DNA from 3 places in the Aminobacter sp. LjRoot7 genome. Region 3 is predicted to be linked to each of the others. Evidence: riboswitches for the same ligand, from Rfam matches in the RefSeq annotation. Region 3 holds a riboswitch; each other region holds the start of a gene.

Region 1 (3,554 bases), 570 kb from region 3:
CCGGCTTGTCGAGCTTGGGCAGCGACGCCTGGAAGTCGGCTAGCTCCTTCTCGTAACCTGACACCAGCGCCTCGGCCTTTTCGCGCACGCCAAAAATCGCGCCGAGATTGAGCAGGTCGGCGTACATGTCCTGAAGCGACGACTTGTCCTTCTTCATGATGTGGATGCAGCTCTCGGTCAGCTCGTAGACCGCGATCTTGAAGGGCGCGAGCGTCTCGGGGGTGACGTCGCCGCCGACCTTCATGCCATAGTTCCAGCCGGCGAAGAACAGGTCGGTGTCGGCGCCGAGCAGCACTTCCTTGGTGACGTATTGCGGGGCGAGTTCGGGCAGTTCGCCGACGCCCTTGCGCAGCTCCTCGCTCAGCGTCTTCCAGCCGGAGACGCCGGAATAGCCGGCCATGTGGTCGGCGAGGCCGAGCGCCAGCATCATCTCGGTCAGGTTGACGTCGTGCGAGACGGCGCGCTTGGGCGCTGCCTCGAAGGTCACGTCGCGGTTGCAGCTCTTGATGGTGACGGGGAAGCCGCTGGTCATTGATGAGGCGCAGGTGGCGAGCAGGGCGGCGGCGATGATGGGCAGGCGCATGGAGGCTCCTTGGTTTCTGTCAGCGTTCGAGGTGAAAGGAAAAGCGCGGGCGGCCGGTGATGGGATGGTCGTCGAGGGTGGCACCGACGGAAAAGCTGTCGCGGATGCGATCGGGCGTCAGGATGTCGGCGGGCGCACCGCAGGCGATGGCGCGGCCGGCGTCCATCACCAGCACGCGGTCGGCATGGGCCGAGGCGAGCGCCAGGTCGTGCAGCGAGACGATGACGGTGCAGCCGAGATTGCCAAGCAGCTCCAGCACCTCGAGCTGGTGGCGGATGTCGAGGTGGTTCGTCGGCTCGTCGAGGATCAGAAGGTCCGGCTTCTGAACCAGCGCCCGCGCAATCATTACCCGCTGCTTCTCGCCGCCTGACAGCGAGCCGAAGTCGCGCGCGGCGAGTGCGGTGAGGCCGAGCAGGGCAAGGGCCGCCTCGACCTGGTCGTAGTCGTCGTCGCTGGTGCCGAAGCTCGTGACATGCGGGGTCAGGCCCAGCTCGATGATCTCGGCGACGGTCAGGCCGAAGTCGGAGGCGCTTTCCTGCAGCACTGTGGCGATGCGGCGGGCGCAGTCGCGCGGCTTCATCTTCCAGATGTCGGTGCCGTCGAGGCGGACGGTGCCCGTCGTCGGCTTGTGGTAGCGGTAGAGGCAGCGCAACAGGCTCGACTTGCCGGCACCGTTGGGGCCGACGATGGCGAGCAATTCGCCTGGGGCAACCGCAAGGCTCACCGGCTCGAGAATGCGCTGCGAGACGCGCGGGCCCCAGCTGACGCCTTCGAGTTCGAGCAGTGCCGGGGTGGTGCCTACGAGGCGGCTAGCGGCGTAGACGCGATCGAGCATGCCCTGTCTCCGCGATCGGGCGGAGGTGGCAGAACGATCCGGTGAGCGCGCCGGTACCGAAAAAGGCAGTCGCAACCATCATCATCTCCGCGGCACACCCCGGCCGGTTGAGTTAATCGGATGATGGCAGGTCTCCTGGCTTGCGGGTGATCGCGCCTCGGAGCCTTCCCGGCCTAATGGCCAGTGGCGTGTTTCCGATTTGCTATCCGCTCACAGTTGCGGGGGCAGCCACGGTTTCGCGTCAAAGCGACGTCTCACCGTGTTCCCATTTAATCCCGTGCCCGAGTCAGGCAGCAGGAACCATCGCTGTCGTGGCTACAGTAGCGACGGGTTGCTGACAATCGCTAAAGCGTCATGCCGCCTGCTGAATTGCGTCACGCCGGTCGAGCGCGAAGGAAAACAGCGCGACGCCGAAGGCGGACAGTGCGATGGCCGCACCGACGAAGGGCAGGTCGGCATAACTCACGCCCATCGAGATCGCGGCACCACCGGCCCAGGCGCCGGCAGCGTTGCCGGCGTTGAAGGCGCCCTGGTTGAGCGTTGCGGCGAGGTTCGGCGCCTCCGAGGCGGTCTCGACGACCCGCATCTGCATCGGCGGCACGATGACGAAGGTGATGACGCCCCACATGAAGACGAGCAGGATCGCGGCGGGCGCGGAGTAGCTGAGCTCGGCGAAGGCGACGTGGATCGCCGCCATCACCACCAGCGCGCCGATGGCTGTGGGCATCAGCTTCCAGTCGGCCAGCTTGCCGCCAATAATGTTGCCGATGGTCATGCCGCCGCCGAATAGCAGCAGCACCCAGGTGACCGATTCGACCGAGAGGCCGCTGACGTCGGTCAGGATCGGCTTGATGTAGGTGAAGACGGCAAACAGGCTGCCGGAGGCCAGCGCCGAGATGATCATGGCAAGCCACACCTGCAGCTTGCCCAGCACCTTGACCTCGCCCGCGACGCCGCCCTTGCCTGGAGGGGCGACGCCCGCCGGCACGAGGAAGGCGATGGCTACGACCGAAAGCAGGCCGATGACGACGACGGCAAAGAAGGTCGCGCGCCAGCCATAGGCTTCGCCGAGAGCCGTGCCACCTGGTACACCGAGGATATTGGCAAGCGTCAGACCGGCAAACATCAGGGCAATGGCGCTGGCGCGCTTGTTGGCCGGCACCAGGCTTGCCGCCACCACCGAGCCGATGCCGAAAAAGGCGCCGTGGCCGAAGGCGGTGATGACGCGGGCGATCATCAGCGTCCAGTAGGTGGGGGCGATGGCGCAGAGCAGGTTGCCGAGCACGAACATCATGGCGAGCCCGATCAGCACCGGCTTGCGCGGCAGTTTCGCCGTGCCCACCGCGATGATCGGAGCGCCGATGACGACGCCGAGCGCGTAGCCGGTGACCAGAAGACCTGCGGCCGGGATCGACACGCCGAGGTCGGCAGCGACCTCAGGCAACAGGCCCATGATCACGAATTCGGTGGTGCCGATGCAAAAGGATGCAACGGCCAGAGCGAGGATCGGCAAGGGCATGAGCGGACTCGGGGGAGCTGAAACGATTTAGATCTACATTTTCCTCATGTCTGTCACGGCACAAGCGACGTTGATGCATTGCAGCAATGCACAGGGCGCATGGCAGGCATACGTTAGGCGCAAGCGGTGGCGATCAGGACTGCTGGGTGAGGTCGCGCCGGAGGAACTCGTAGAGCCTGTCGACCGCCGAATTGGCTGTCTGCGGATTGCGCAGGATGCCGATTTCCATTTCCGGCAAAGGCGGCAGGCCCTCGGCTTCGCCAATGACACGCAGGCCGGACGGCACGCTGCGCTGGGCAAGGCCGGCGACCGCAAGACCCGCCTGGACCACGGCGACCAGCCCGAGCAGGCTGGCGCTGGAATAGGTGCAACGAAACGACCGGTCGGCGGCACCCAGCACCTGCAGCACGCTCTTGCGCGCGACGCAGCCCGGTTCGAACAGCGCGACGGGCAGCGGATCGATCTCCCAGGCGACGTGGTTGGGCGAGGCGACCCAAACGAGCCGTTCGCGCTGCAGCACCTCGACCGCTTGCTCCGGTCCCCGGGTGATGATGGCGAGGTCGAGCTTGCCGTCGGCGAAGGTCTTCACCAGCGAGGTCGACTGTTCGCAGATCAAC
Region 2 (3,554 bases), 790 kb from region 3:
CGCCGACGGCACGTCGGCCGGCTCCTCGTCATCCGCCCGCCCGCCCACGACCGCGCGCCTGCGCGCCCGTGAAGCCCGCGAGCGGCAGGCCGGCACCACCGCGCCCGCGGCCGCGGCCGCGGAGACGCCAGCCACGCCGGTAACCGACGAAGAGCTGACCACCGGCACCGTGCGCCAGGGTACCGTCGATTCCGAAACCGAGATCGAGAACGGCCCCGAAGCCGAGCGCCAGCGCGCTATCGAAGGCCGCAGGCCACAGCTGGACGCGAACCCATTCGAGCCTACCGGCATCCGCTTCGGCACCTTCTTGCTCAAGCCGAGCCTCGAACAGGGCGTCACCGCTACGTCGAACGCCGATTCCAGCTTCGGCGGAAAGTCGGCGATCCTGTCCGAAACAACGCTCAGGCTGAATGCCGCGTCCGACTGGGAAAACCATTCGGCCACCATCGACGCCTATGGCAACTACCGCAAATCCATCTCCGGCCAGGAGGTCAAGGATCTCAGCGGCGGCATCGACGGGCGATTGCAGCTCGACCTCGCGGACGACATGCGCGCGCTGGCGCGGCTTGGCTACAGCATGCGCCCGGAATCGACGTCATCGCCCGTGGTCATCTCCGGCACTGCTGAGCGGCCAACTTTGCACACGCTCAACGGCGCGTTGGGTGTCGAAAAGGATGTCGGCAAGTTCCGCTTCGGTGTCACCGGCGAAGTCGTCGACGAAAGCTACAGCGATGCCGAACTGACTGACGGCACCACGCTGTCGCAGAAGGACCGCGACTCGACGCTCTATACCGGCAAGGTCCGCGTCGGCTACGAGGTCTCGCCTGCGTTCACGCCCTTTGGCGAGGTCGAGTTCGGGCGCCGCGTCTATGACCTGCGCTTTGATACCGCCACTTTCGAGCGCTCGTCCAGGCGCACCGGTGCCCGCGCCGGCGTCGAGATCGACATGGGTGAGAAGTTCGGCGGCGAAATTTCGGCCGGCTGGATCTCGGAGGATTTCGACGATGACCGGCTAAAGACGGTTTCCGCCGCGACCATTGCCGCCGACCTCAAATGGTCGCCGATGCGCGGCACGATCGTCGGCCTGACCGGCGAAACCCTGGTCGAGGGATCGACCACCGCTGGCGACAGCGGCTCGGTGCTCTACAACGGCCGCCTCAGCGTCGAGCGTCAGATCCGCTCCAACCTGACCGCATTCCTGGCCGGCGGCGTCGGCTACCGCGACTACGCCAGCTCCAACGACCACGAGCTCAGGCTGAGCGCTGAAGCAGGCATGACCTGGTGGCTCAACCGCTATGCTGGCCTTACCGGCAGGCTGCGCCACGAGACCTTCGACAGCACCTTGTCCGGCCGCGACGCCAAGACCAACAGCGTCTTTGTCGGGCTGAGAATCCAGCGCTAGCCTGCTGCAGGCAAGCCGCTAATGCCGGTTGCGGCGGCCTTGAGGGCCGCCTCCCCCTGCCCCGCATACACCTCGCTCATGATTAGCTCGGCAAGCGGCAGGCGGCGGCCCCAGCCATGCCGCTCTAGATCAGGCTTCTCTGCGAACTCGCTGACATGGCCGACACAGAGATAGGCAACCGGCACGACGTGATCGGGAATACCGAGCAATCGTTTCAGCGCCTCGCGATCGAGGATACTGACCCAGCCGACGCCCACACCTTCGGCACGCGCGGCGAGCCAGAAATTCTGCACCGCGCAGACAGTGCTGAAGAGATCCATCTCCGGATTGTGCCATCGTCCCAGCGGGGAGTTTTCCGAACGGCTGCGGTCGCAGGTGACTACCAGGTTGAGCGGGCTCTCGCAGATGCCTTCGAGCTTGAGCTTGCGGTACAGTTCGCGCCGCTCCTCAGCGATATGCGGCAGTTCCTGCTGCCGCGCCGCGAAGAACAGGTCACGCACCCGCTCACGCCGTTCGCAGTCGCGGATGACGATGAAATTCCACGGCTGCATGAAGCCGACCGATGGCGCGTGATGGGCCGCGAGCAGGAGCCGTGCCAGCACGTCGTCGTCGACCGGATCGGGCAGGAAATGGCTGCGCACGTCGCGGCGCGTGAAGATGGCGCGGTAGACGGCATCCTGGGCGGCAATGTCGAAAGAGCCTGAAATGGCATTCAACTGGTCAGCAAGCATCGCATGTCCCCTGGCGAGCATATCGGTTTCCCCCCGCCTGACCATGCGGAGGTCGATGTCTGCCGGGCCGGTCTTCTGGCTCGAGTTCAACCCGTCTTCGGCACCTTCCCGTTCAAGATGAACAGTGGCTTTTGCCGATACGGTCCCTCTTACAGCGTTGGGCACGCCACGGATTTGCACCGTGTTCCCGATTCTCCCGCATCGCTGCGGGCACCTGGCAGGGTAGTTCTAGCGGCAGCAGCAGCCGAAAGCCATCGCACCATGCGTCCAATCCTGACGCACGGGCGACATGCGGTTACTTGCCCGGCTTGATCTCGCCGAGCAGGCCTTCGATGATTCCGGCCATGCTCTTGCTGAGATCGGACCGCGACAGGGCGAAGGCGACGTTGGCCTCGACAAAGCCTTCCGGCGAACCACAGTCGAAGGTGCGGCCGCGATAGTGGTAGCCGTAGAAGGACTGCATCTTCTCGAGCTTGAGCATCGCGTCGGTGAGCTGAATCTCGTCGCCGGCGCCACGCTCCTGGCTTGCCAGGATGTTGAAGATCTCAGGCTGCAGGATGTAGCGGCCGTTGATGAACAGGTTGGACGGTGCTGTTCCCTGCTTGGGCTTCTCCACCATGCCTTCGATCTCGAAGCCGGTGTGCACGGACTTGCCCTTGCCGACGATGCCGTATTTGTGCGCCTCGGCCGGATCGCATTCCTGGACGGCGATGATGTTGTTGCCGGTCTCGGCATAGAGCTCGACCATTTCGCGCATGCAGCTCTTTTCCGACTGCATGATCATGTCGGGCAGAAGCAGCGCAAAGGGCTCGTCACCGACCAGCTCGCGCGCGCACCAGACAGCGTGGCCAAGGCCGAGTGGCACCTGCTGGCGGGTGAACGAGGTCTGGCCCGGAGCCGGCTGCAGCCGCTGCAGGCGCTCCAGCTGCTCGGTCTTGCCGCGCTGAGCGAGCGTGTCATAGAGCTCGAACTGGACGTCGAAATGGTCTTCGATGACCGCCTTGTTGCGGCCGGTGACGAAAATGAAATGTTCGATGCCCGCTTCGCGCGCCTCGTCGACCACATACTGGATGACCGGGCGATCGACCACGGTCAGCATTTCCTTGGGGATAGACTTGGTGGCAGGCAGAAAACGCGTGCCGAGGCCCGCGACCGGAAAAACTGCCTTGCGAACTCTTTTCATTGGATGGTCGTCCGATGGAGGGATGTATCGGACGCCAACTTTGCCACGTCCGAATTGATGAATACTGAATGCGTTCACATATTCGGCGACAGCGGGCAAGACCATTGATCACGCGATCTTGATTGTCCGAACAGCTAGGTGGACAATCCTTCAAGCCGCTTTTCGTTCCCCAAGGGGTCTATGGTAAACTGATTGATAACCGGCATCGGCGATGAATCGTGTTTCTGATCTCTCCAAG
Region 3 (3,554 bases):
TTTGCCGACCCGCGCCCCACCGGCGCGATCACGCGGCGTCACCTGCAGCGCGTGCTCGACCGCACCGGCCTGCTCCAGATCGACTCGGTCAGCGCGGTCGTGCGCGCCCATTACATGCCGCTCTATTCGCGACTCGGCCCCTACCCCATGGCCCTGCTTGACGATGCCATGGCCCCGAAGAAGCGCATGCTGTTCGAATACTGGGCGCATGAAGCGTCGCTGCTGCCACTGGAGACCTTTCCGCTGTTGCGCTGGCGCATGGCGCGGGCAGAGGACGGCATGTATGGCGGGCTTGCCAAGTTCGGCCGTGCGAACAGGCCCTATATAGAAGAGATCTTTCGCCAGGTGGTCGACCGCGGTCCGATCGCCGCTTCCGACATCGAAGGCTCGAAGGGCTCCGGCGGCTGGTGGGGCTGGAGCCAGGAAAAGCATGCCTTCGAGTGGCTGTTCTGGGCCGGCCGCATCACCACCCATTCGCGCCGCGGCTTCGAACGCCTCTACGACCTGCCAGAGCGCGTGCTCCCGGCCGACATCTACGACCGGCCTGTCCCACAAGCTGAGGACGCGCATCGCGAACTGCTGCGAATCTCCGCCCGCGCCCACGGCGTCGCCACCGGCATCTGCCTGCGCGACTATTTCCGCCTGTCGCCCGCCGACATGAAGGGCCGGCTCGAAGAGCTGGTCGAACTGGGTGAACTGATTCCCGTCCGTGTCGAAGGCTGGGACCGGCAGGCCTATCTCCACGCCGATGCCCGCATTCCGCGCAAGATCCATGCACGCGCCCTGCTTGCGCCCTTCGATCCGCTCGTCTTCGAGCGCACCCGTGCCGAGCAATTGTTCGACTTCCGGTACCGCATCGAAATCTACACCCCGGCGGAGAGGCGCCAGTACGGCTACTACGTCCTTCCCTTCCTTCTGGGCGAGCGCATCGTCGCCCGCATCGACCTGAAGGCCGACCGTCCGGCGGGTATCCTGCGCGTCCACGCCGCCTATGCAGAGCCCTGTGCTCCGCCGGAAACCGCAGCCGAACTTTACGAAGAACTCCAGCAAATGCGCGGCTGGCTCGGCCTCGAGCGCATCGAGGTGACGCCCGCCGGCGACCTTGGACCCGGCCTGAGCGACATTGCGGGTCGCTCCGCCTCGTTGACTCCACCCCTCGCGAAAGCCTAAATCGCCCACAGACGGTCCTTCGCCCGCAACGGCGAAGGCTAAGAGGGAATGCGGTGCGCGCCGGTGGCGTCAAATCCGCGGCTGTCCCCGCAACTGTGAGCGAAGAGCCAAGCTCGAAGACCACTGGGATTTTCCCGGGAAGGCGAGCGAAGGCGACGATCCGCAAGCCAGGAGACCTGCCGTCGCAGACATTGATCCGATCGCCTGGCGGGTGCCCCGGGCAAGGAGCCTGGATTTGGACTTCGACGACAACCTTCCGGTCGCATCAGCCGACGCATCCTGCGATGCAGCCGACGCGCGCTCATGCGACGTGACCATTCTCGTCTGCTCTTCTTGCCGCGACGAAACCGGCTCGGACGCCCATCCCCGCGCCGGCGCCCAGCTTGCCGAACACGCCCGCCTCGCCGCCAATGGCGAGATCGCCGTGCGCAGCGTCGAGTGCCTGGGCAACTGCAAGCGCCGCCTCAGCGCAGCACTGATCCGCGACGGCGCGTGGAGCTACGTCTTCGGCGATCTCAACACCAATTCGGGCGACGATCTCGTCGCCGGCGCAAAACTCTTCGCCACCTCGACCGACGGCCTGATCCCCTGGCGCGGTCGTCCCGACAGCCTCAAGCGCGGGCTTATCGCGCGCATCCCACCACTTGCTCTCATCAAGGAAGACACATGACCGCCTCCGTCGAACGCGTTCCCTGCACCGTCGTCACCGGCTTTCTCGGCGCCGGCAAGACCACTCTGCTGCGCAACATCCTTGAGAACTCCAAGGGCAAGCGCCTCGCAATCATCGTCAACGAGTTCGGCGATGTCGGCATCGACGGCGAGATTCTCAAGGGCTGCGGCGTCGATGCCTGCCCGGAGGAAAACATCGTCGAGCTGGCCAATGGCTGCATTTGCTGCACCGTCGCCGACGACTTTGTCCCGGCCCTCGACCAGATCCTGTCGCTTACGCCAAGGGTTGACCACATCCTGATCGAAACTTCGGGCCTGGCGCTGCCCAAGCCGCTGGTCCAAGCCTTCCAGTGGCCGACGGTCAAGAGCCGCGTGACGGTCGACGGCGTCATCGCCGTTGTCGATGGCCCCGCGCTGGCCGCAGGCAAGGTCGCCTCCGACATGGAAGCGCTTGCCGCCCAGCGCAGCGCAGACGATTCGCTTGACCACGACGACCCGGTCGAAGAAGTGTTCGAGGATCAGGTCGCCTGCGCCGACCTCATCATCCTGTCCAAGAGCGACCTGCTCGACGAAGCCGGTCACGCCCGCGCCACCGCCATCGTTCGCGAGCACCTGGCACGCGCCGTCAAGATCGTGCCGTCGGCGCATGGCAAGGTCGATCCGTCGGTTCTGCTCGGCCTCGGCCTCGCCGTCGAGGACGACATCGAAAACCGCAAGACCCATCACGACGGCGCCTTCGACCACGAGCACGACGACTTCGACACCTTCGTCATCGAAATCCCGTCGATCGCCAACCCCGACGAACTGGCGAAGCGCGTCGCCACCGCCGCCGAAGAAGAAAACGTGTTGCGTGTAAAGGGCTTCGTCGACGTCGGCGGCAAGCCGATGCGCCTGCTCGTCCAGGCTGTCGGTCCGCGCGTCAACCACTACTACGACCGTGCCTGGGCCGCCGGGGACGACCGACGCTCGCGCCTGGTCGTTATCGGCCTCAAGGGCCTCGACCGCCCGGCCATCGAGCGTATCCTGGTCGGCTGAACCGGACAGGTTGGATGCACATCCTCACCACCACCTCCGCCTCGCTCGATGACCTGATCGAGCCTGTCGACCTCAGGCAGAAGCCTGCGGATGTGGTGGCGCTGTCCTTCACCGACAGCGATCTGGCCGGCCTCGCCAGCGCCTGGAAGGCGGATGCCGAAAACCTGCCGTCGATGCGGCTCGCCAGCCTGCGCGACCTCCGCCATCCGATGTCGGTCGATCTCTGGATCGACAGCGTCGCCTGCCACGCCAAGGTCATCCTCGTCCGCATTCTCGGCGGCCACGACTGGTGGCGCTACGGCTGCGACCAGCTTGCCGCGATGGCGCGCGAAAAAGGCATCGCGCTGGCGCTCTTGCCGGGCGAAAGCCACGACGAGGATCTCAGGCTGATCGAGGCCTCGACCCTGCCGCGCACCGAACTCGACGCCCTGCTCGGCTATTTCCGCGAGGGCGGCCCGGAGAACATGAAGGCGCTGGTGGCCCGGCTGGCAGGATTGGCCGGTGGCAAAGGTGCCGTCGCCGCGCCGGTTGTGGTGCCGAAGGCGGGTTTCTACGATCCCGAGCGTGGCATTCTCAGTGATCTAGAAGCCTTTTTGGCCGGAAATGGTGGCGACCCTTCGCCCCCCCCTCTGTCCTGCCGGACATCTCCCCCGCAAGGGGGGAGATCAGCTGAGGCACGG

Evidence for each region. Region 3 has a riboswitch for cobalamin ahead of ACSQ3E_RS00990 (DUF1636 family protein). Riboswitches for the same ligand answer to the same signal wherever they lie in the genome.
Region 1: another riboswitch for cobalamin. It lies ahead of ACSQ3E_RS03775 (ABC transporter ATP-binding protein); the one in region 3 lies ahead of ACSQ3E_RS00990 (DUF1636 family protein).
Region 2: another riboswitch for cobalamin. It lies ahead of bluB (5,6-dimethylbenzimidazole synthase); the one in region 3 lies ahead of ACSQ3E_RS00990 (DUF1636 family protein).

Annotation. Positions count from the first base shown of each region.
Region 1 covers NZ_CAXUPX020000001.1:771,421-774,974, reverse strand. The annotation lists gene ACSQ3E_RS03780 (ABC transporter substrate-binding protein) at 1-583, opposite strand, end outside; gene ACSQ3E_RS03775 (ABC transporter ATP-binding protein) at 603-1,418, opposite strand; cobalamin riboswitch at 1,527-1,738, opposite strand; gene ACSQ3E_RS03770 (MFS transporter) at 1,771-2,937, opposite strand; gene ACSQ3E_RS03765 (LysR substrate-binding domain-containing protein) at 3,071-3,554, opposite strand, start outside.
Region 2 covers NZ_CAXUPX020000001.1:991,277-994,830, forward strand. The annotation lists gene ACSQ3E_RS04845 (outer membrane beta-barrel protein) at 1-1,402, shown strand, start outside; gene bluB (5,6-dimethylbenzimidazole synthase) at 1,399-2,133, opposite strand; cobalamin riboswitch at 2,182-2,366, opposite strand; gene galU (UTP--glucose-1-phosphate uridylyltransferase GalU) at 2,429-3,316, opposite strand.
Region 3 covers NZ_CAXUPX020000001.1:198,426-201,979, forward strand. The annotation lists gene ACSQ3E_RS00985 (winged helix-turn-helix domain-containing protein) at 1-1,170, shown strand, start outside; cobalamin riboswitch at 1,166-1,368, shown strand; gene ACSQ3E_RS00990 (DUF1636 family protein) at 1,406-1,840, shown strand; gene cobW (cobalamin biosynthesis protein CobW) at 1,837-2,874, shown strand; gene cobN (cobaltochelatase subunit CobN) at 2,889-3,554, shown strand, end outside.